Regions from separate parts of the Lysinibacillus sp. FSL K6-4013 genome, predicted to be linked through region 1. Evidence: riboswitches for the same ligand, from Rfam matches in the RefSeq annotation. Region 1 holds a riboswitch; each other region holds the start of a gene.
What was found. Region 1 has a riboswitch for thiamine pyrophosphate ahead of thiT (energy-coupled thiamine transporter ThiT). Riboswitches for the same ligand answer to the same signal wherever they lie in the genome.
Positions count from the first base shown of each region.

Region 2: it holds a riboswitch for thiamine pyrophosphate, as region 1 does, so the genes downstream of both, thiM (hydroxyethylthiazole kinase) here and thiT (energy-coupled thiamine transporter ThiT) in region 1, are expected to answer to the same signal.
Region 3: it holds a riboswitch for thiamine pyrophosphate, as region 1 does, so the genes downstream of both, thiC (phosphomethylpyrimidine synthase ThiC) here and thiT (energy-coupled thiamine transporter ThiT) in region 1, are expected to answer to the same signal.
Region 4: it holds a riboswitch for thiamine pyrophosphate, as region 1 does, so the genes downstream of both, MHB39_RS12340 (ABC transporter substrate-binding protein) here and thiT (energy-coupled thiamine transporter ThiT) in region 1, are expected to answer to the same signal.

Region 1 covers NZ_CP152031.1:3,950,557-3,956,226, reverse strand. Annotated here, with positions in the region: gene MHB39_RS19675 (SMC family ATPase) at 1-1,065, shown strand, start outside; gene MHB39_RS19670 (hypothetical protein) at 1,103-1,225, opposite strand; gene MHB39_RS19665 (DUF4870 domain-containing protein) at 1,281-1,604, opposite strand; TPP riboswitch at 1,730-1,837, shown strand; gene thiT (energy-coupled thiamine transporter ThiT) at 1,971-2,531, shown strand; gene map (type I methionyl aminopeptidase) at 2,694-3,449, shown strand; gene MHB39_RS19650 (hypothetical protein) at 3,479-4,192, opposite strand; gene MHB39_RS19645 (polyphosphate kinase) at 4,392-5,216, shown strand; gene MHB39_RS19640 (GNAT family protein) at 5,377-5,670, shown strand, end outside.
Region 2 covers NZ_CP152031.1:3,431,225-3,436,894, forward strand. Annotated here, with positions in the region: gene MHB39_RS16950 (RDD family protein) at 1-490, opposite strand, end outside; gene sppA (signal peptide peptidase SppA) at 503-1,516, opposite strand; gene MHB39_RS16960 (acyl--CoA ligase) at 1,703-3,286, opposite strand; TPP riboswitch at 3,478-3,575, shown strand; gene thiM (hydroxyethylthiazole kinase) at 3,661-4,428, shown strand; gene thiD (bifunctional hydroxymethylpyrimidine kinase/phosphomethylpyrimidine kinase) at 4,416-5,240, shown strand; gene thiE (thiamine phosphate synthase) at 5,230-5,670, shown strand, end outside.
Region 3 covers NZ_CP152031.1:248,953-254,622, forward strand. Annotated here, with positions in the region: gene tnpA (IS200/IS605 family transposase) at 1-108, shown strand, start outside; gene MHB39_RS01250 (AEC family transporter) at 310-1,239, shown strand; TPP riboswitch at 1,300-1,414, shown strand; gene thiC (phosphomethylpyrimidine synthase ThiC) at 1,555-3,333, shown strand; gene MHB39_RS01260 (hypothetical protein) at 3,476-3,904, shown strand; gene MHB39_RS01265 (IS3 family transposase) at 3,844-4,806, shown strand; gene MHB39_RS01270 (catalase) at 4,959-5,670, opposite strand, start outside.
Region 4 covers NZ_CP152031.1:2,487,225-2,492,894, forward strand. Annotated here, with positions in the region: gene MHB39_RS12325 (ABC transporter ATP-binding protein) at 1-72, opposite strand, end outside; gene MHB39_RS12330 (ABC transporter permease) at 47-820, opposite strand; gene MHB39_RS12335 (thiamine-binding protein) at 820-1,110, opposite strand; gene MHB39_RS12340 (ABC transporter substrate-binding protein) at 1,112-2,107, opposite strand; TPP riboswitch at 2,262-2,372, opposite strand; gene parC (DNA topoisomerase IV subunit A) at 2,480-4,918, opposite strand; gene parE (DNA topoisomerase IV subunit B) at 4,915-5,670, opposite strand, start outside.

The sequences.
Region 1 (5,670 bases):
TTAAAGCAACAACTAAATGAAGTTAGTAAACAGAAAGAAGAGCTTCAAAAAAGTTGGCAAGTGAGTCAAGAAAATTTGCATGCAGCAAAGGAAGCAGCTAGCAATGCAACACTAACTGTAGAAATTGCCAAACAGTCCTTTGAGGAATTACAGCTTAAAATGAATGAAAAGCTTCAGCAATTTTCAGCAGATATGCAAGAAATAGGTTTCGAAAGCTATGAGGCTTATGCAACTGCTAAACGGAGTGCCATACAATTGGATGCACTTCGAAAAGCATGTAGCGACTATGCTTTACAAGTACACACGTTGCAAATTCAGATTACCGAAGGAGCTACATACCTTCAAGGAAAAGAGAAGCAAGATTTAGAGGCGATGGAAGCAAGAGTAGAACAGCAGCGAATTTCCTATGAGGAAGCATTTAAACGTTTGCAACAGATGAATGGCTTTATACAAGCATGCCAAGGCTTTAGTGAAAGGGTGGAAGAAATAGCGAAAGAGCTTCATTTACTTGAACAAGAAGCAGGACGAGTAAAGGAGCTCTATGGATTATTAAATGGACAAAATTCGAAAAAGCTATCCTTTGAGCGTTATATACAAATTAACTACTTAGATCAAATTACAGAAGCTGCCAATATACGTCTGTATCATTTATCAAACGGTCAATTTGAGCTTAGACGTTCAGATAGATTAGAAAAGCATGCGAAGCAAAGTGGCCTTGGTCTTGATGTTTATGATGCTTATACAGATCAATTACGAGATGTCAAAACTTTATCAGGTGGCGAAAAGTTTAATGCTTCGTTGAGCCTTGCATTGGGGATGGCAGATGTGATTCAAAGCTACCAAGGTAATATTCATATTGAAACGATGTTTATTGATGAGGGCTTTGGCTCGCTCGATGAGGAATCACTAAATAAAGCAATCGATACATTAATTGATTTGCAGGATTCTGGTCGTATGATTGGCGTTATTTCGCATGTACCTGAATTGAAATCTGCGATGCCAGCAGTTTTACATGTGGAAAAAACATTAAATGGCCATAGTCAAACCCATTTTGAAGTGAAATAAAACGAAGGCGTATTTCTAAAAGGAATACGCCTTCGTTTTATTTTTTTCGAGTTGTGGTTGTAGGCGTTGTGCCCTTTTTTGCAGCCATTACTTTTTTTACGATAGGAATAACAATAGGTGCTAACTTAACGGCAGTTTTTACAACGTTTGATACTTTCATCCCAAAACAGCTCCTTTTACAATTACTACTACCTGTTTCACTTAAAAATAAAACATTAACGGATAACACGAACAGCCTGAATTATATTCCAAATCACAATACCGAGTGAGACGAGAGCATAGATGGCGAATGAAGCAAACCAAATAATCATCACTGTCTTGTTACTGGAGGTTGGATCTAAACTAAATGTAGAAAAAACAAAGACAATAAAGAATAGAATGCCAAAAACAAAGGGTATTAAATGAGAGACAAGTGCACGAATCGAATGGCTTTTTACATCACTGTCTTTTGTCACGAAATATACAATTAATGGAACGATAAAAGGGGCGAAGAAAATACTAAGATAACTAAAGGCAGCTAAAATTTTTTGATTCTCCATAGTTGTACCTCCTTTTTAAATATTTACGCATGAAAAACAGCAAAGTTTCAAAAAAATGATGTATGGAAGGTTGTAATCCTTCAATCCTTTGCGTACAATGAGAGTGTTCAAATAAATTCAGATGTAACGACCACAAGGGGAGCTGATGATGTCAGCTGAGACTGGGCACGTAATGCCTTGACTCTTCGAACCTGTAAGTTAACGCTTGCGTAGGGATGTGGATAGAAACCGACACTTGTACGATGTGAGGCTCTGTCCTGACATCGTTTTTTCGTCCTTAAAGGAAAAAGGTGTCAGAAAGAGACATATCAGCGCTTTTCTATTCCTGCTCTTGTATCCTACATCGGAACAAAGGAGAGAATATGTATGGACAAAAAAAGACTATTAATGCTAGTGGAGATTGCGATTTTTGCAGCGATAGGTCTCGTACTGGATCAGGTTTCCTTTAAAGTATGGGCACAAGGCGGCTCAGTTAGTCTTGTTATGGTACCAATTATGTTAATAGCATTTCGCTGGGGCTTAGTAGCTGGTCTTACTACGGGACTACTTGTGGGTGTTATGCAAACAATGTTTGGTTCTTATATCGTGCACTGGCTACAAGGATTACTAGATTATGGCGTTGCTTTTACTGTTGTAGGATTAGCGGCGGTTGTACGTGGACCAGTGTTAGACGCTGCTAAACATATGAACAAAACAAAAATGGCACTTTATATAATCATAGGTACCGTTTTCGCAGGCTTCTTACGATACACAGCACATACAATCGCTGGTGCTGTATTTTTTGCCGAATATGCGGGTGACCAAAATGCATGGATCTATTCCATCATCTACAATGGTACATATATGCTACCAGCAACCATTTTAACGGCTATCGTTGGTGTTCTTTTATTTACAGCCGCTCCCCAATTAATGCAAAGAAAAGCTTAATGCTAGTCCCTTCACAGGAGTGGAGGGACTTTTTTGTCGTGAATAACTCTTTTAGCACTTTGCAAAGTAGGAAAGCATACAATATTTAAAGCGTTTATCGTTATACGCATAAAAAGTTATGTTATATTAAAGAATAGATATTAGATGAAAGGGACGTTATACATGATTGTAAAAACGCAAGAAGAGATTGAAGCTTTTAAAAAAATAGGACGCATTTGTGCTGAAATTCGCGAAGCAATGAAAGCTGCCACAAAACCAGGTGTTACAACACTTGAGCTTGATGAAATTGCTGGTCGCATGTTTGCAGAGGCTGGCGCTATTTCAGGACCAAAGGGAGAATATGATTTTCCAGGGTATACATGTATTAGCGTCAATGAAGAAGTAGCACATGGTATTCCAGGAAAGCGTGTTATTCAAGAGGGAGATATCGTAAATATTGATGTTTCAGGCTCTTTAAATGGCTATTTTGCTGACACAGGTATTTCATTTGTTGTGGGTGATGGCTATGAGGACAAAGAAAAGCTTTGCCGTGTTGCTAAAAGTGCCTTTGATCGAGCAATGACAAAGGTAAAGGCTGGATCTAAATTAAATCAAATTGGCAAAGCTGTTGAGCGCGAGGCTAATGCTAATGGGTTAACTGTTATTATGAATTTAACAGGTCATGGCTTAGGTCAATCTTTACATGATGAACCAAACCATATTTTAAATTATTACGATGCATGGGATGCTACTATTATGAAAGAAGGTATGGTCCTTGCGGTTGAGCCATTTATCTCAGCAAAGGCAGAGCATATCGTCGAAGCAGGTGATGGCTGGACATTCGTGACGCCTGATAAATCACTTGTAGCTCAAATCGAACATTCAGTCATTGTAACAAAAGATAAACCAATTATCTTAACGTCATTAGACGAAGAATAGGATGTAATGAAAAAATCCTGCTAACCAATTTATTTTTGGTAGGCAGGATTTTTTTTAATAAATAAAATGCCAACAAAGAGAACACCGCATAAAAATAAAGCGGCTGTAGTGACAAGTAGCTCATCAAAACCATTATGTATGGCGATTCCAATATAAGCCCAAATAAAAACACTTGGATACATAACATCAAAGTGATGGAAACGGATATGTAGCGCAATGGCTCCTCCTAAAGTAAGTAAAATCACTGCCCAAAGAGGCGTACTAAGACCAAAGCCGTTCCAACCATAAGCCGTTAACGTAAAGCTTGTATTTGTGATAAAAATAAATGTCATCCATGCTAAATAAATAGAGAAAGGAATACGACCAAACAAGGATTTGTCCTGAAGAGGGTACGTATTATACAACATAAACAAGTACAAGACTAAGAGTAATGTAATGCCAAGAGAAACAATAAATAACTCATGGTGCCAGACATATATCGTCAATGCTTGTAATATATTTATGCAACTAAAAAGCGCAGACTGTTTCAAAGTTGTCTTTTTCATGTTCATAACTAACCAATAACCGAGTAAAAAATAAATGATAATCCAAATTACATGACTTACACTAACTGGTGCAAATACAACAGAAAAACGATTAGCGATTTCTAGCGAAGATTGACCGTTGATGTTCACGAAAAAGGATGAAAAGGTTAGGATGATTGAGACAAGATAAGAGATTGTCATCAAGATAAACCGAGGCATGTTTTCCTCTCCCTTCGTGTTAGATTGTATAGGGAAAAGACAAATAAGTATAGTACTGTCACTTTTTTTATTATAACGGAAATTTACAACAATGTATCGTGTTGTTTTACTATTAATACCTACAATTTACCATGTCTGATAGGCATCCATATATTTCTTTAGTACAATAAGAATAGCCAAATAAAAGGAGTGAAGTTTCATGACACAAAATTTGAAAAATCTAGATCTAACTGTTGAACTAGACAAAAAGATGTATAAAAAGAAATTAAAAGTACTCCAATATGAAATGTTGAACGCACAACAATTTTTATTAAAAAACAAGATTGGCTTGATCTTGGTATTTGAAGGAATGGATGCAGCTGGTAAAGGTGGCGCTATTAAACGATTAATCGAACGTGTCGATCCCCGCGGTTATGTTGTACATCCTATTTCTGCTCCTCAAGCTCATGAATTACGCTACAATTATTTACAACGATTTTGGAGAAAATTGCCTCAACATGGGCAAATCGCTATTTTTGATCGCTCGTGGTATGGCCGCGTACTAGTAGAACGCATCGAAGGATTCGCAACAAAGGATGAATGGTCTCGTGCTTATGAAGAAATTAATAATTTCGAGAAGATTTTAACTGCTGGAGATTACATAATTATTAAGTTCTGGCTTCATGTTTCAGATGAGGAGCAATTAAAACGCTTCAAAGAACGTGAACAAAACCCTTATAAATCTTGGAAGTTAACAGCCGAGGATTGGCGCAATCGAGATAAAACACCTCAGTATATTGAAGCAGCAAATGCGATGTTTGAAAAGACAGATAAAAAAGATGCACCATGGGTCTTAGTCGCTGGAGATGACAAAAAGTATGCACGTGTTCAGGTGCTACAGGAAACTATTGCACACATTGAACGAGAGGCTCAAAGACGTGGTCTTCATTTAACAAATGTGTTAGACAATACTCAACTAGAGGATGCTGATTCCTCCAGCTTAGAAATAGTAAACGAGAAAAAGAAAGAACAAAAAACTAAATAATTGAATTGTGCTGCTATGACAATAAGACATAAGCTGTTTTGGTTGTAGCAGCCTGTTTTTTTACATACAATGAAATATAAATAGGGTTTGCAATTATGGCTTGTAGCCAATGAAACAAAGAGAAACGTATTGATTTTTATTGGAAGGCTAGTGTGGAGAAATGGTGCTTAAAATTTGGAATCTATTAAGAAAAAAGGGTGGGAATGTGGTAACAATAAAGGGGGAAAAATGCTACATCCGCACATTCCAAGAAAAAGATGCACGAAGTTTAACGGGTCTCGTAAGCCGTAATAAATACTTTTGGTCTATATACGAGCCACTGCAAAGACCTGAATACTATACAGTCGATGCTCAATACAAAAAAATTCAAGAAAGTCTCTATTTAATGGAGTCTAAGCGTGAATTTACTTTTGGTATTTTTGAGCATAGTACAAATAATCTAATAGGGCATATT
Region 2 (5,670 bases), 520 kb from region 1:
TTGTATCAGCAAAATAATCATGTAAACCTTGATTTTCTGGCAAAATCACTACCAAAATATACAGTGGCATAAAAATATTATTGATGATACGACCAATCCAATCACGGAATAACACATCTGACCAAGTTAGCTGATCGTGCTTTAATGAAATTACACGTAATCCAAACACCATTTTCCCTAGTGTTTGCCCAAAGAACTTTGTCATCAGCACAAAGTAGCTATAGTAGAAGATTGCTGTAATAATAGAAATCGGCGCATACCAAACAGAATCAGATAGGGACCAATCCATTAAATAGAAGATTGGATTAACAAGTATTCCACCTATAGCAGAAATGATGAATCCATCTAATAAAAATGCCCAAAATCGTACCCAAAAACCAGCAGTTTTTAATGCATAGTTTTTATCATTTGCTGATTCTCCTGATATATTCATAAGAAAGCCATTTTCCATAGAGGGTGAACCTTGCATAACAATTTCATTGTTTGTCATTGTGCTCCCCCCTTAGTATTCCCCATAAAGATACATCATTTTCGGTGCGCTATAGTCCGTCATGATTTTCATTAGCATTTTTTCTTCTGCAGATGGACCAAACATGGAGCCAATTTTCATACCAACATATGATTGCCAGCCGCCCATATCGTATGAATACTCAAATAAAGCCGCATCTTCAAGTCCATAATCTTCACGAAGAGCTGCAATGGTCGCTTCTTCATCACCAATCTCATCAATTAATCCTGCTTCAAGCGCTTTTGTACCGCCAAGGATACGACCATCTGCAACCTTCTTCACTTCTGCTTCAGACATATTACGTCCCTGTTCTACAATATCTACAAATTCTTCGTACGTTTCATTAATCATATCTTGCATCATTGCACGTTCCTCTGCTGTCACTTCACGCATTGGACTTAACATATCTTTATGCTCTCCCGATTTAAACGTCTCAAATTTGACCCCTACTTTTTCAGCCAGCTCTTGATAGTTAATAGATTGCATGATGACACCAATAGAACCTGTTATTGTATCACGATGGGCAAATATTTTATCTGCTGGTGCCGAAATATAATAACCACCTGAAGCTGCCATAGAATCCATCGATACATAAATCGGAATTTGTCGTTCCTCTTTAATTCTTAGTAGCTTTTTATAGATATCTGCTGATTCCTTTACACCACCACCTGGTGAATTAACGCTTAAAACAACCCCCTGTATGGTCTCATCATATAAAATATTATCCAATTGTTCTAAGAAAAATTGATGGTCATAGGCAACTGGTTGCCACAATGTACTTGAGCCGATATCTTGAATCGTTCCATCTACCTTTAAATAAGCAATTCGCTTATCAAAATTTTCCCCTTCAATGACATTTTCATATACATCTAAGCTATTACCTGCCATTAAGCTATCAAAATTACCTAGGAAATCTGCTTTAAATAGCGCAAAAATGGTATTAATTCCTAACGAAAATAGTAAGAGAACACCTGCCACTACTAAAGCAACCCACCTTTTTACATTCATGTCTTTCCGCCTCCTCAACACGTAATACGTATGACTTGCTTATTTGTTTCATTTTTTTGCAATAATTAAATGCAAAAAGCTTTAAGCTGTTTATTTCCTCATATTACCTTACCTAAAAAAATTTAAAAAATCAAAGTCCATACCATTGATGAACTTTGATTTTCGACATCATTTCCTAGGAAATGATTAAGATTGGAGGTTTTTAATTTCTTGTTGTCGTAATTCGACACGTCTAATTTTCCCGGAAGATGTTTTGGGTAGCTCCTCTACAAATTCAATAGCACGTGGATATTTATAAGGGGCAGTCAGTGATTTTACATGACTTTGAAGTGTTTGAATAAGCGCTGCATCACCTTTTTCACCATTGTGTAGAACGATAAATGCCTTGACGATATTCCCACGGACTTTATCAGGACTCGCAATGACAGCAGCCTCTTTTACGGTTGGATGCTTCATTAAAGCATCCTCTACTTCAAAGGGGCCAATTGTATAGCCTGAGGATATAATGACATCGTCTCCTCGACCATCAAACCAAAAGTAGCCATCTTCATCTTTATAGGCCCGATCTCCTGTAATATACCAATCCCCACGAAATTGTAAATTTGTACGTTCAGGATCATTTAAATATTTTTTAAAGAGGGCTGGTGTTTCACGATGTACAGCAATATCACCCACTTCTCCGATTGTAACGGGTTTGCCCAAATCATTAATAATTTCAACAGTGTTGCCGGGAGTAGGTTTCCCCATAGAGCCAACTCTTGCTTCCATCCCTACCATTGTGCCTACCAATAATGTATTTTCCGTTTGTCCATAGCCATCTCGTACTTGTAATTTGAATGTTTCCAAGAATACTTTAATGACCTCACTATTTAATGGCTCACCAGCTGATACAGCTTGGCGAATGGCACTTAGATCATATTCATGTAAATTTTCAAGGGCTGCCATAAAACGATATTCAGTTGGTGTACAGCATAGTACATTAATTTTGAATTTCTCAAGCAATGCTAGATAAGAAGCTGCATCGAATTTACCTTTGTAGACAAATGCAGTAGCACCACTACCTAAAGTAGCTAGAAACGGACTCCATATCCATTTTTGCCATCCTGGTGCTGCAGTTGCCCAAACAATATCATTTTCTTGTACACCCAACCAATGTGGTGCTGTTGTTCGTAAATGTGCATAGCCCCAACTATGCGTATGCACTGCTGCTTTGGGATTTCCTGTTGTTCCACTTGTATAGGCTAAAAATGCATTGTCTGTGCTTTTTGTTGGGATAGGATTTATGTAGGTTGTAGGTTGATTATGCATTTTTTCAAGTATGTTCTGCCAAGGTTTGTGTGCATTTCCTATGACAAATTGCAGTAAGCCTTGTAAATTTCCCACTTGATCAAACTGTTCAATATAGGGTTCAAATGCAATAACTGCTTTAGCATTTGCATGATGAATTCGATACTCAATATCCTTTGTTCTTAACATTTCAGAACTTGGAATAATGGTTAAACCCGCTTTCAATGCAGCAATATATACAATATATGCTTCCACAGAGCGTGGGACCATCACTAAAATGACATCACCTTTCCTTAAGCCTTGCTTGGTGAAAACATGTGCTGCTTGATTTGCCTTTTCCAATAAATGTGCATATGTAATACATTGGATGTCTTGGTTTTCTTCATAAATGATTAAAGCATTTTTGGTTGCATCCTGAGCATATTTTTCAATTTCCTCTGCTATGTTATACCATTCTGGTGCAATTAAATCTTGTCTTTTCATGGCAATTGCCTCCCTTTTGCTATGACACATTATAAAACTCTTTTTTCAGCATTTTCAATGGTTTGTGCTTGATTTCGGTAAAGTCATGACAACTATCATACTCTCCTATATGGCATCGGTCACATTTTATCCATAGGAAAACTTGCTATTGAATACAAATGAAAAGTATGGTACATTTTGGTCAACTAAAAGCAAGATTGCAGGGGGACTCGTAAGAGTTGAGAAGGTAAAACCTGACCCTTTGAACCTGTTAGTTAATACTGACGTAGGGAGCAATAACATCGTTTTTTCAGATGAAAGGCTCTTTTTCGTGCATTTTTACACAAAAAGGGCCTTTTTTGCATGCTTACGTCCATCCCAAAAGGAGGACTACAATGATTTTTCAAACAATTCGTCAACAGCAACCACTTATCCATTGCATCACCAATTATGTAGTGGCAAATTTTCAAGCAAATGGTTTATTAGCGATAGGTGCTTCACCAGTAATGGCCGATGACTGTCAAGAGGTAGAGGAAATGGTAGCGATTGCTCAAGCATTATTAATTAATATCGGAACACTCAATGATCGCACAAAAAGTGCCATGTTATTAGCAGGTATAAAAGCCAATGCACTTGGTATTCCTGTTATTTTAGATCCTGTCGGAGTTGGAGCCACAACTTATCGTAAGGAAACCGTAAGACATTTACTTGAGAATATACAATTTGCCGTGATTCGCTGTAATCTCGGCGAGCTTGCAGCAATAGCTGGTGTAGATTGGCAACAAAAAGGTGTCGATAGTGGGCAAGGCACTATCGCAATGGAAGTAGAAGCCACATCATTAGCTCAACGCTATCAATGCATTGTTATTGTAACGGGAGAGCGTGATTTTATAACTGATGGCAAGCATAGCCAATGGATCGCTGGTGGTCATCCACAAATGACAGAAGTTACGGGTACAGGTTGTTTACTTAGCGCAATTTGTGGTGCAGCCTATAGTGTAAGCCATAGCCCTTACCAACAATTAATGGAGACCCTTACTTACTATAAAAAAGCAGGTGTACTAGCATCAGCATTTACTGCAGACATTGGTGATTTTCAAATAGCTTTCCTCAATGCTATACATCGTTTGTCAAAGGATGGTGCAGCTTCATGCATATTGTAACGACAATCGCCGGGTCAGATTGTGGGGGCGGTGCAGGTATACAGGCTGATTTAAAAACATTTCAGGAAATAGAAGTGTTTGGTACTTCTGTGATTACTGCTTTAACTGCACAAAATACATTGGGTGTATCAGGTGTTTGCCCAATTGACGTTTCCTTTATAAAAAAACAATTTGAAGCCTTAGTAGAAGATTTTCCAATAGCTGCGATTAAAACAGGAATGCTTTATTCGGCGGATATTATCAAAGCCATTGCACGCATGATCGATGAGCTAAACATTCCACTGATTGTTGATCCAGTGATGATCGCAAAAGGAGGAGAAAGCCTGTTACAGCAAGAAGCTATCAATGCCTTATGCTCAACTTTACTACCACTTGCTACGGTTGTTACGCCCAACATACCCGAAGCAGAGACACTTACAGGGAGAACTATTCAGCATTTTGAAGACATAAAAGACGTAGCTCAAAGCTTGTTACAGCTAGGTGTACAATGTGTCATCATTAAAGGTGGTCATTTAGCAAATCCACTTTATGCTATTGATTACGTATTTATCAAAAATGGACCTTCTTTTTCGATGCAGTCTCCTCGAATCCAAACAAAAAATACGCACGGTACTGGATGTACATTTTCGGCAGCACTTACTGCTTTTCTTGGGCGAGGATTTGCTATGGAAGAAGCTATTATTGAAGCTAAAAAGTTTATCCAATTAGCAATTATGTATGATTTATCGATTGGAAATGGTCATGGACCCACTAATCATTTTGCTTACCAACAGTATAAGGATGCCTGTGAGGTGATGATTCATGAAACGTGAGGATTTGCAGCTTTATTTTATTATGGGTACCAGCAACGTGTCTCCTCAACAACAACCTATCTATATCCTAGAAAAAGCCTTACAAGCAGGCATTACAATGTTTCAATTTCGTGAAAAAGGTCCTCACGCGTTAACAGGACTTGCCTATGAACAATTTGCACGCCAATGTCAAAAACTATGTCATCACTATCATGTGCCCTTTATCATTAATGACGATGTTGATCTAGCGATACGACTAGGAGCTGATGGTGTTCATATCGGACAAGATGATTTACCTGTAAGTGTAGCACGTAAAAGAATCGGGAACATGATTCTTGGTGTATCTGTCCATTGCGAGGAAGAATTGCAAATAGCTATTAACCATCAAGCTGATTATGTTGGTATCGGTCCAATCTTTCCAACATCCTCTAAAAGTGATGCACAACCACCA
Region 3 (5,670 bases), 1.1 Mb from region 1:
GAGTATATAAAAAATCAATTACAAGAAGATATCCTGCAAGATCAAATGACGATGAAAGAATTCATTGACCCATTCACAGGAGAAGAAATCAAGAGAAAGAAAAAATAAGTAAGCCGCTTTAGCGGTTTGTGTGAAAACGGAGTGCGGTTGGCGGACCATTCAGAATGTCTTTAGACATGGGCCAGTACCCCAGCGTTTCACGCGCAGAGCAAACCACCAGTTATACTGGTGGTTCTGATTGTGAAAGTCAGAGAAATTGACCTAGAAGGAATTCGGCACTACTATTAACACTGGAAGGGGGACATTGATATGATGTATCTCGGAATGATTTTCTTTCAAATTGTTGTACCTATTTTAGTGTTACTTGTAATAGGCGCTATACTACAAAAGAAATTTCGCTTTAATTTAAAAGCATTATCTCAGCTTATTACATATTGCTTTATGCCAGCAGCTGTTTTTGTAAATTTATATGAAACGCATGTAGAGTTATCTGTACTGGGAGAGGTCGGATTATTTATTGTACTCTTTATCGGTAGTCAAATGATACTCAGTCATTTTATGGCGAAAGGGCTCGGTTTAGCTAGAACAGAGGCAGCTGTCTTTAAAAATAGTGTGGTGCTTATTAACTCAGGTAATTATGGTATTCCGGTGGCTCAAATGATTTTTGCCACGCAACCTATTGGAGTAGCCATTCAGGTCATGCTCGTAATCTTTCAAAATATGACTACGTATACATATGGTTTATACAATTTAATTTCTTCTACAAAATCGGGTATGACAATCATTAAGGATTTCTTTAAAATGCCCATTATTCATGCGCTGATTATAGGTGTCGCTATGAACTATTTTGATATCGGTATACCACAATTTATCAAAATACCTGTAGAACATGTGGCAGATGGATTTATTGCTGTGGCATTAATTACATTAGGTGCGCAATTATCACAACTAGAGATGAAATCAATGTTTAATAAAACTGTCTTTATCAGTTGTTTTACGCGATTAATTATTGGACCATCAGTTGCATTAGCCATTATTTATGTATTGGGATTAGATGGAGTCGTCGCACAATCACTGTTTATAGCTAGTGCCTTTCCAACATCTCGTAATAGTTCTAGTCTAGCATTAGAATATGATGTAGAATCTGCAACAGCAGCGCAAGCAGTTTTATTTTCAACAATTGTAAGCTGTATAACTGTAACCATTGTGATATATTTTGCGGAAGTATTATTTACCTAGAAAGATAAAAAATAACTTCCATCTCTTAGTATTATCTGCTACACTAGCATCAAACTAAATAGTATTAACTAGGGGAGTCTGATGAGTCAGGCTGAGAGGGAAACGCTACGAAGTTTCTTGACCCTTTGGACCTGATCTGGCTCATACCAGCGTGGGAAAGTTAAGAAGCTATTGCAGAGTATGCAATCAATAGACCTTTACATTCGTGGCCGGATCCAAATAATTATTTTGGATTCGGCCTTTATTTTTTAGATTGTTGGGGTGAGCTAGAATCGGTCCTTATATCAAAATAAATTTAAGGGAGAGAAGTAGCTCATGTCAGCAATTAGTGAAAAGAATATGACCATTATGTCCAGCTTTGAGGGAAGCAAAAAAGTATATGTGGAAGGATCACGCCCAGATATTCTAGTACCTATGCGAGAAATTGCATTAAGTCCGACAACAGGCAGTTTTGGAAATGAAGAAAATCCTCCTATTCGAGTATATGATACGAGTGGACCCTATACAGATCCAGCCTACCAAGTAGATATTACGAAAGGTTTACCTGCCTTACGAAATACATGGATTCAAGAGCGAGGGGATGTAGAAGTATATGAGGGACGCGCCGTTAAACCAGAGGATAATGGCTTTCGTCGTGCAGATGACCCACGTAATCATGAAAATATCTTTCCTGGATTAGCAAGAAAGCCTTTACGTGCTAAAAAGGGTAAAAATGTGACACAGCTTCATTATGCACGAAATGGGATTATAACGCCTGAAATGGAGTTTGTAGCGATTCGCGAAAATGTGGAACCTGAATTTGTCCGTTCAGAAATTGCAGCGGGGCGTGCTATAATGCCTTCTAATATTAATCACCCTGAGGCAGAGCCGATGATTATTGGACGTAATTTCCATGTGAAGATCAATGCTAATATTGGGAATTCTGCTGTAACTTCTTCCATTGCGGAAGAAGTTGAGAAAATGACCTGGGCAACACGATGGGGTGCAGATAATATTATGGATTTATCGACTGGTAAACATATTCATACAACAAGAGAATGGATTATTCGAAATGCTGCGGTGCCAGTGGGAACAGTGCCAATTTATCAGGCTTTAGAAAAGGTAAATGGTGTAGCAGAGGATTTAACGTGGGAGGTTTATCGTGATACCCTCATTGAACAAGCTGAGCAGGGTGTGGATTACTTCACCATTCATGCAGGCGTCCTTTTACGCTATGTACCACTTACAGCAAATCGTGTAACAGGCATTGTATCTCGTGGGGGCTCTATCATGGCACAGTGGTGTTTATATCATCATCAAGAGAATTTCCTGTATACACACTTTGAGGAAATCTGTGAAATTATGAAAGCCTATGATGTTGCTTTTTCCTTAGGTGATGGTTTACGCCCAGGCTCAATTGCAGATGCCAATGATGAGGCACAATTTGCAGAGCTTGAAACATTAGGTGAGCTAACGCAAATTGCTTGGAAGCATGATGTTCAGGTGATGGTTGAAGGGCCGGGTCATGTACCAATGCATCTGATTAAAGAAAATATGGACAAACAATTAGAGGTTTGTAAGGAAGCGCCCTTCTATACATTGGGACCACTCACAACAGATATTGCTCCAGGTTATGACCACATTACCTCAGCCATTGGAGCAGCGATGATCGGATGGTTTGGTACAGCGATGCTTTGTTATGTGACACCGAAAGAGCATCTTGGTTTACCGAATCGTGAGGACGTTCGTGTGGGCGTTATCACTTATAAAATTGCTGCACATGCTGCTGATTTAGCAAAAGGCCATCCAGGTGCACAACAACGAGACGATGCACTGTCTAAAGCGCGCTTTGAGTTCCGTTGGCGTGATCAATTCAATTTGTCACTAGATCCCGAGCGTGCAGTGGAATATCATGATGAGACACTCCCAGCGGAGGGAGCAAAAACAGCACACTTTTGTTCTATGTGTGGGCCTAAATTCTGTAGTATGAGAATTTCACAGGATATTCGTAATTATGCTAAAGATAAGGATTTAAATACGACTGAAGCGATCCATCAAGGTATGAAGGAAAAGGCTGAGGAGTTTAAAAAAGCAGGCAGCCAAATTTACCAATAATGAAAGAAAAGGCTTATGTCAAAATGAACTGAACCCCGAATAGTGGACACTTAAAAAAAGTGGACCTATTCGGGGTTTTTCTATTTTCATCACCGAAAAATCCCGTTATACTGACCATACGATTGAAGAACAGGAGAACATCATGAGTAAAATTATTTTTAATGACCATCAACGTAGACAAATTGAAGAGAATCCAAACGTGGCGTCTGTTTCGGATCGCTCTATTCAATATACAGCGGACTTTAAATTAAAGGCTGTTCAAGAAAATCTAGCTGGAAAAGGTCCTGTCCAAATTTTTCAGGAGGCGGGTTTTGATTTAGAAATGATCGGAATTAAAAAAGCTCAAAGTTCATTGGGGCGTTGGAAGGCTACCTATAAAACACAAGGTGAACAAGGATTTCTAGAAGAGCGTCGAGGGAAAGGCAGCACAGGTCGCCCTCGTGCCGAAAAATTAGCAGCGGACAAAAAATTAGAGAAAGCCGAAGCACGTATTCGACTACTAGAAGCAGAATTAACGCTCCTAAAAAAGCTCGACGAAATGGAAAGGCAGGCGAAGAAGAAACGTTTCTAAAACCTCGAGAAAAATACCAAGCAATCAACGAAACGATTCGTATGTATCAACTCAAAAACATGACACGCTATTTATGTCAAGTAGCGAATGTCAGCCCAAGTGGTTACTATAAATGGCTTCAAAATACGCAAAAGGATGCACTACGTGAAGAATCGGATTATCAAGATTACTTACTATTAAAATCGATTTATGATCAAGCGAAAGGAAAGATTGGCTATCGTGGATTTTATATGGCGTTAGTGGATATATTAGACCAACCAATAAATCACAAAAAGATTCTTCGTCTGATGCGTAAATTCAATTTATACGCTAAAATTCGCCGTGCGAACCCATATCGCCACTTAGAAAAAGCAACAGAGGCACACCGCCGTATTCCGAATCATTTAAACCGTGAGTTCAACCAAGATGAGCCAGGAAAAGTATTCTTAACCGATATTACGTACTTACAATATAGAGGTGGTCAAACGGCCTATTTATCCTGTGTAAAAGATGTCGCGACACGAGAAATCGTTGCCTATGTGTTATCAACAACCCTTAAGATGTCCATTGTTTATGAGACGCTTGAACAATTAAACATTCATTTAGATGGAAACCTCCATCCAGAAGCCATCATTCATTCAGATCAAGGTTTCCATTATACACATCCGGAATTTCAGCAACTTGTGAAAGAAATGGGGCTGAAACAGTCGATGTCACGTCGTGGGAACTGCCTCGATAATGCGCCAATGGAATCGTTCTTTGGGCATTTTAAGGATGAGGTAGATTACAAGGAGGCAGAAAGTTTTGCGGAATTACATACACTTGTCGTAGACTATATGAATCATTACAACCATACAAGAAAGCAATGGACATTAAAAAAGATGACTCCGGCAAATTACCGAAGTCATCTGATCGCAGCTTAAGAACAACTAAATCCCTTTTTATTAAACTGTCTACAAAATAGGGTTCAGTTCAAAATATAGACATAGGCCTTTTCTTTATCAAAAAACTCCATGTGAATAGTGGATTCACATGGAGTATAAGTTGGATTTGGATATCAATAATTAAGTGGATATTAAACGTTTGTTGGTTGTTTTACATATGGGTTTGTAAGGTCCATACCTTCTAATGAAAGACCCATCGCTTTTGCTACACCTTCACCATATGCTGGGTCGGCTAGATAGCAGTGAAGGATGTGACGGCGTTTGATAAATTCTTCAACAGAAGCCATATCATTCGCTGTATTTTCAAATAAGCGTTGTTGCTCTTCCGCAGTCAATAGACGGAATAGTTTACCTGGTTGCTCAAAGTAATTATTATCGTCTTCACGGAAATCATGAATACCTGCATGACCATCAATGCGTAATTCAGGCTCTTTATGATCTAAATTATGCTCCCACTCGCCATAGCTATTTGGTTCATAGCTTAATGTCGAACCAAGATTGCCATCAAAGCGCATTGCTCCATCGCGGTGGAAAGTACGGAATGGACATTTTGGTGCGTTGACAGGAAGCATATAGTGGTTTACACCAAGACGATAGCGTTGTGCATCCGCATATGCAAAGATACGACCTTGTAGCATTTTATCTGGTGAGAAGCTGATGCCAGGAACAATGTTAGATGGTGCAAATGCAGCTTGTTCAACTTCTGCAAAGTAGTTGTCCGGGTTTTTGTTTAACTCGAACTCACCTACAGGAATTAATGGGAAGTCTTTTTTATACCATACCTTTGTTAAATCAAATGGGTTGTATGGTAGCTCACGCGCTTGCTCCTCTGTCATTACCTGA
Region 4 (5,670 bases), 1.5 Mb from region 1:
GACGTCAAAAGAAAGTTGATCAAGGACTTTGAGCGCATCGAAGGATTTAGCGATGTTTTGAATGCTGAGCATGATAGCCTCTTCCCTTCACCATGAATTTTTCAATTAAACGAATACCACTAAACAATAGTAAGCTCAAGAGAACAATCGCAAAAATTGCCACAAATACGCGATCCGTACGGAAGGAGGACTGGGCTAGGGTCATGTAAACACCAATACCCTTTTTTGCACCAAGCCATTCCGCAATCACAGCCCCCATCACACTATATGTAGCCGCAATTTTAATGCCTGAAAAAATAGCAGGATAGGCATAAGGCCATTCCAGCTTCCAAAAGGTTTGTGCCCTTGTAGCACCAACCATGGCAAAATAATGCTTTAATTCTGGAGCTGTTTGTCTAAATCCATCCATCGCTGCAATGACAATCGGGAAAAAGCACACAAGACAGATAATGATAAGCTTCGGTAATAAGCCAAAGCCAAACCAAATAATAAGGAGCGGTGCCAAGACTAGAATAGGAACATTCTGCGACATAATAAGAATTGGATAAAACAGTTCTCGAATAAATGTAAATCGATGCAACACTATTGCCACCGTTAGCCCACAAGCGATGCCAATGGCTAATCCTAGTAGAGCTAATTGTACTGTAGCGAATGCATGTGGTAGAAAGGTTTGATACGACTGGATGGCTTCTGACAAAATACTACTTGGTGTGGGTACTAACCAATGAGGAACTTCAGCAAACCGCACGATTAGTTCCCATATGAACAAGAGGAAGGCGATAAAAATTATCGTCCTTCCCTTCTGTAATGCACGTTTCATTACTGATATTTCTCCGTTAATGTATCCATCGTAATACCCGTTGGCTGATATAAAATTTTCACTTGTGTAATGACATTAATGGCACCAAGTTCAATCATTTTCTCATTCATTTTTTCAATGATTTGGAGCAATGTTGAAAGCTCACCCTCCATCGTTGTTTCCAATGGATGTACCTGATATTTCACCCCAGAAGCATCGATCACCGCAATTGCTGCATCGACATATGGTATAACATCTTCATATTTCTCTGTCTTCGGAATGATTTGTACACTGATTAATGAATTTGCCATCTTATTTGGCCTCCTTTTTAGGTAAGAAATCATTAGTAAAGGCTTTTTTCGCATCAAATTCGCCCTCTAATACTTGATTGCTAGACATCCATTTCGCGTAATTTTCCCACACAGAAAGCTTTTGCTCTCCCCATTGCTTGGCATCATCCTGATATTTATCAGCCAGCCATTCCTGACTTTTATGCACTAACGCTTTATCTAAATCAGGGGCCGCTTCGATTAAAATATCAGCCGCTTCACTTGGGTTTTCAATTGCGTATTCATAGCCCTTCGATGCAGCTGCCACAAAGGCTTTGACTACATCCGGGTTGTCCTGTATCATTTTTTCATTTGTAGCTAAAACTGGCGTATAATAATCCAATTGATCACTATAATCTGTAAGATATAGCATATTAATCTTTTCCCCACGCAGCTCAGCCTCAATCCCAGTCCATGCATAATAAATCCAAGCAAAATCTATATCTTTTTCCATCATTGTGAAGAAATCTAAATCCCCTGCATTGACGATATCTAGCTTATTAATATCTGCCTTTTCTTTTTGCATGAGTGATTGTAAAACGGCTTGCTCTAATGGCGCGCCCCAACCACCATAGGTTTTACCTTCAAAATCCTTTGGCGATGTAATGCTCTTTGAAGCAATAGAAGCAAAGCCAGATGTATTATGCTGTATAATTGCAGCGATGGAGACCAGCGGCACATCCTGTACTCGTGCCTGTGTTATGCCTTCCTGATAGCTCACGCCAAAATCCGCCTTTCCAGAAGCAACAAGCTGATCTGCGCCCGCCTCACCAGGCATAATAATATCAACATCTAAACCCTGTACCTCAAAATAACCGAGTTTTTTGGCAACATATAGTCCTGTATGATTTGTATTCGGCGTCCAATCCAGTACCACAGACACCTTTTTCAGCTTGTCTGCAGCCTGCTTGTCATCCTTGTCACTACAGCCTACTAATGTCAATAGTGCTGCCAATAAAATAAAAAACCATTTTTTCATGCGAAAGCCTCCCAGTTTGTAATATGAAAGTGTTCATGAATGAATGTTGTCACCAGAAGAAAGCGTATACAATGTTGGCAAGCTGTTGCTTGAAAACATAAAAAAACGCCTAGGATTCCTCCCAGACGTATTGCAATCAATCTTCAAAACTTTGCTTTTTTGAATAGATGTTCCCTACGCTGGTACGAGCCAAATCAGGTTCAAAGGGTCAGCGTCTATCGGACACAATCTCAGCTAGCAATTACTAGCCCCCCTACATTCTTTCGCTATGAACTTTTCGATGATTATTATACCCATAGTTTCACTTAAATGACAAGGTGCTATTTTGAATAGAGCTTAAAGCCCAGCGCTCCTAAGAGGCTGGGCATGCTTTTAGCTTGGTTTCTGTTCTTTTTTGGCTGTTACAACATGAGAAATTGCTCCATCTGTTGCAATATCCACTTTAAATGAACCATTGGAATGGCGATCCGCACGAGACAATGCTTGTACGTCAATCATCTCTTGAACACCTTTTTCAGTTTCAATCACAACCTGCTCCTCGTCTGTTGCTTGAACAACTGCCACAATTCGGTGAGGGTTTGCTTTTAACTCTGTTAATACTTTTAGTCCACGTTTTGCACGACTCGCTACTTCAACTTCAGCGACATTCATTTTCTTTACGGCCCCACGCTGTGTCACAATTACTACATAGTGGGTAACATCAGGCTGTAACACATTGACTCCAACTAAGGCTTCTCCATCTTTTAGTGTGATCCCTTTCACACCGCCTGTTTTGACACCTGTAACTGGTAACTCCTCCATAGGGAAACGAATCGCATAGGCTGTATCCGTTGTGAGCATCAGCTCCACATCATCTGTTACAAATGATGCATAGATCATCGCATCACCAGCCTTGACATTCATCGTTTTAATTGGCTTTGAATAACGCGTTACCGCATAGTCTGCGAGTGGTGAGCGCTTAATTTGGCCATCTTTTGTGGCTGTGAAGACATACGTATTTGGCTGGTCAAAGGTTTCGAAGCCATAAACCGCAATAATGGATTCATCTTCCCCTGTTGGCACAATACTTGAAATATGCTGGCCGAGATCCTTCCAGCGTATATCAGGCAGCTCATGAACAGGCTGATAAATATAATTGCCTCGATTTGTGAACAGCAATAGATGGTGCTGTGTATTTAAGTTTGCTTCATACAATAAATAATCTGAATCCTTCATGGCAAAATCTTGCCCATTTGAAGCGGCATGAGAACGTGTGGATGTACGTTTAATATAACCATCCTTCGTTACTGTTACGACAACCTCTTCACTTGGCACAAGGACATCCAATGTAATTTTAATTTCTTCAATTTCTTGCTCAATCTTCGAGCGGCGAGGTTCTGTAAAGCGTTTCTTAATATCTAGCAACTCTTGTTTAATAACACGCACAAGCTTAGCCTCACTTTGCAGAATCCCCTCTAGCTTCGCAATTAACTTATTTAACTCGTCCTGTTCCTGACGTAGCTCTGTAATATCCGTATTCGTTAAACGGTATAATTGCAGGCTTACAATGGCCTCTGCCTGTACCTCTGTAAAATCAAACTTCGCTTGTAAATTAAGCTTCGCATCCTTCTTATCATTAGAAGAACGGATCGTCGCAATAACTTCATCTAAAATGGAAAGAGCTTTAATTAATCCATCTACAATATGAGAACGATCCTTTGCCTTTTGTAAATCATAAATGGAACGGTTTGTTACCACTTCTTTTTGATGGGCGATATACGCATCTAGCAATAATGGCAATGTCATCATTGTTGGACGACGATTATGGATAGCAATCATATTAAAATTATAAGCTACCTGTAAATCCGTTGTTTTAAACAAGTACTGTAAAATTCCTTGCCCAGGTACATCTTTTTTCAGCTCAATCACGACACGCAAGCCTGTACGGTCTGATTCATCTCGAATTTCCGCAATGCCTTCTAGTCTTTTATCTACACGTTGCTCATCAATTTTTTTCACAAGATTCGCTTTATTTACATCATATGGTAACTCAGTGATAACAATTTGCTCTTTACCACCCTTAATTGGTTCGACAACTGCTTGTGCACGAACAATAATTTTACCTCGACCTGTTTCATACGCCTTTTTGATACCATCTACACCTTGAATGATTCCACCAGTTGGGAAATCTGGCCCTTTAATCACCGTCATCAATTCATCTACAGTAGCATTAGGCTTTTCTAAGCGCATTAACACGGCATCCAGTACTTCATCCAAGGCATGTGGTGGAATATCTGTCGCATACCCAGCGGAAATCCCTGTAGAGCCATTGACTAAAAGGTTTGGAAAACGTGCTGGTAAAACGGTTGGTTCCATATCCTGGTCATCAAAGTTTGGCACAAACTCGACCGTTTTCTTGCCAATATCTCGTAGCATTTCAGCAGCTATAGCAGATAGTCTCGCCTCTGTATAACGCATCGCCGCTGGAGGATCGCCATCGACCGAGCCATTGTTCCCGTGCATCTCAATGAGCATATGACGTGCCTTCCAGTCCTGACTCATCCGTACCATCGCTTCATACACAGAGCTATCACCGTGCGGATGATAGTTACCAATTACGTTACCCACTGTTTTTGCGGATTTACGGAACGGCTTATCATGTGTGTTGCCTTCCGTATACATCGCATATAAAATACGGCGCTGTACTGGTTTAAGACCGTCACGTGCATCAGGCAACGCGCGGTCTTGAATAATATATTTACTATAGCGACCAAAACGGTCACCCATCACTTCTTCTAACGGTAAATCTTGAAACTTTTCTGTACTACTCATGCTTGGCCCTCCTCTTGTTGGATGAATTCATTCTCTAAAATGTTAGAATCATCCTCCATACCGAAGTCCACATTGGCTTCGATCCATTTACGACGTGGTTCTACCTTATCACCCATTAACGTCGTGACACGTCTCTCCGCACGTGCACCATCCTCAATTGTGACACGAATCAATGTCCGTGTTTCAGGGTTCATCGTTGTGTCCCATAGTTGGTCTGCATTCATCTCACCAAGACCTTTATAGCGCTGTAATATGTAACCCTTTCCAACCTTTTTGATGGCCTTTTGTAAATCGCTTTCTGTCCAAGCATATTCAATGACTTCTTTTTTCCCTGTACCTCTTGAGACTTTATAAAGCGGCGGTAGTGCGATATAGACTTTCCCAGACTCAATGAGCGGACGCATATAACGATAGAAGAATGTTAATAGCAAGACCTGAATATGTGCCCCATCTGTATCCGCATCGGTCATGATGACTACTTTATTGTAGGCAGAATCCTCCACCGCAAAATCCGTGCCAACACCAGCACCAATCGCATGGATAATCGTTGATATTTCTTCGTTTTTCATAATGTCCTGTAGCTTGGCCTTTTCTGTGTTGATTACTTTCCCGCGCAATGGCAGAATCGCTTGGAATGTACGGTCACGACCTTGTTTAGCAGAGCCACCAGCAGAATCACCCTCGACTAAATACAGCTCATTTTTTGCCGCATTACGTGACTGAGCTGGCGTTAATTTTCCAGATAGAATCGT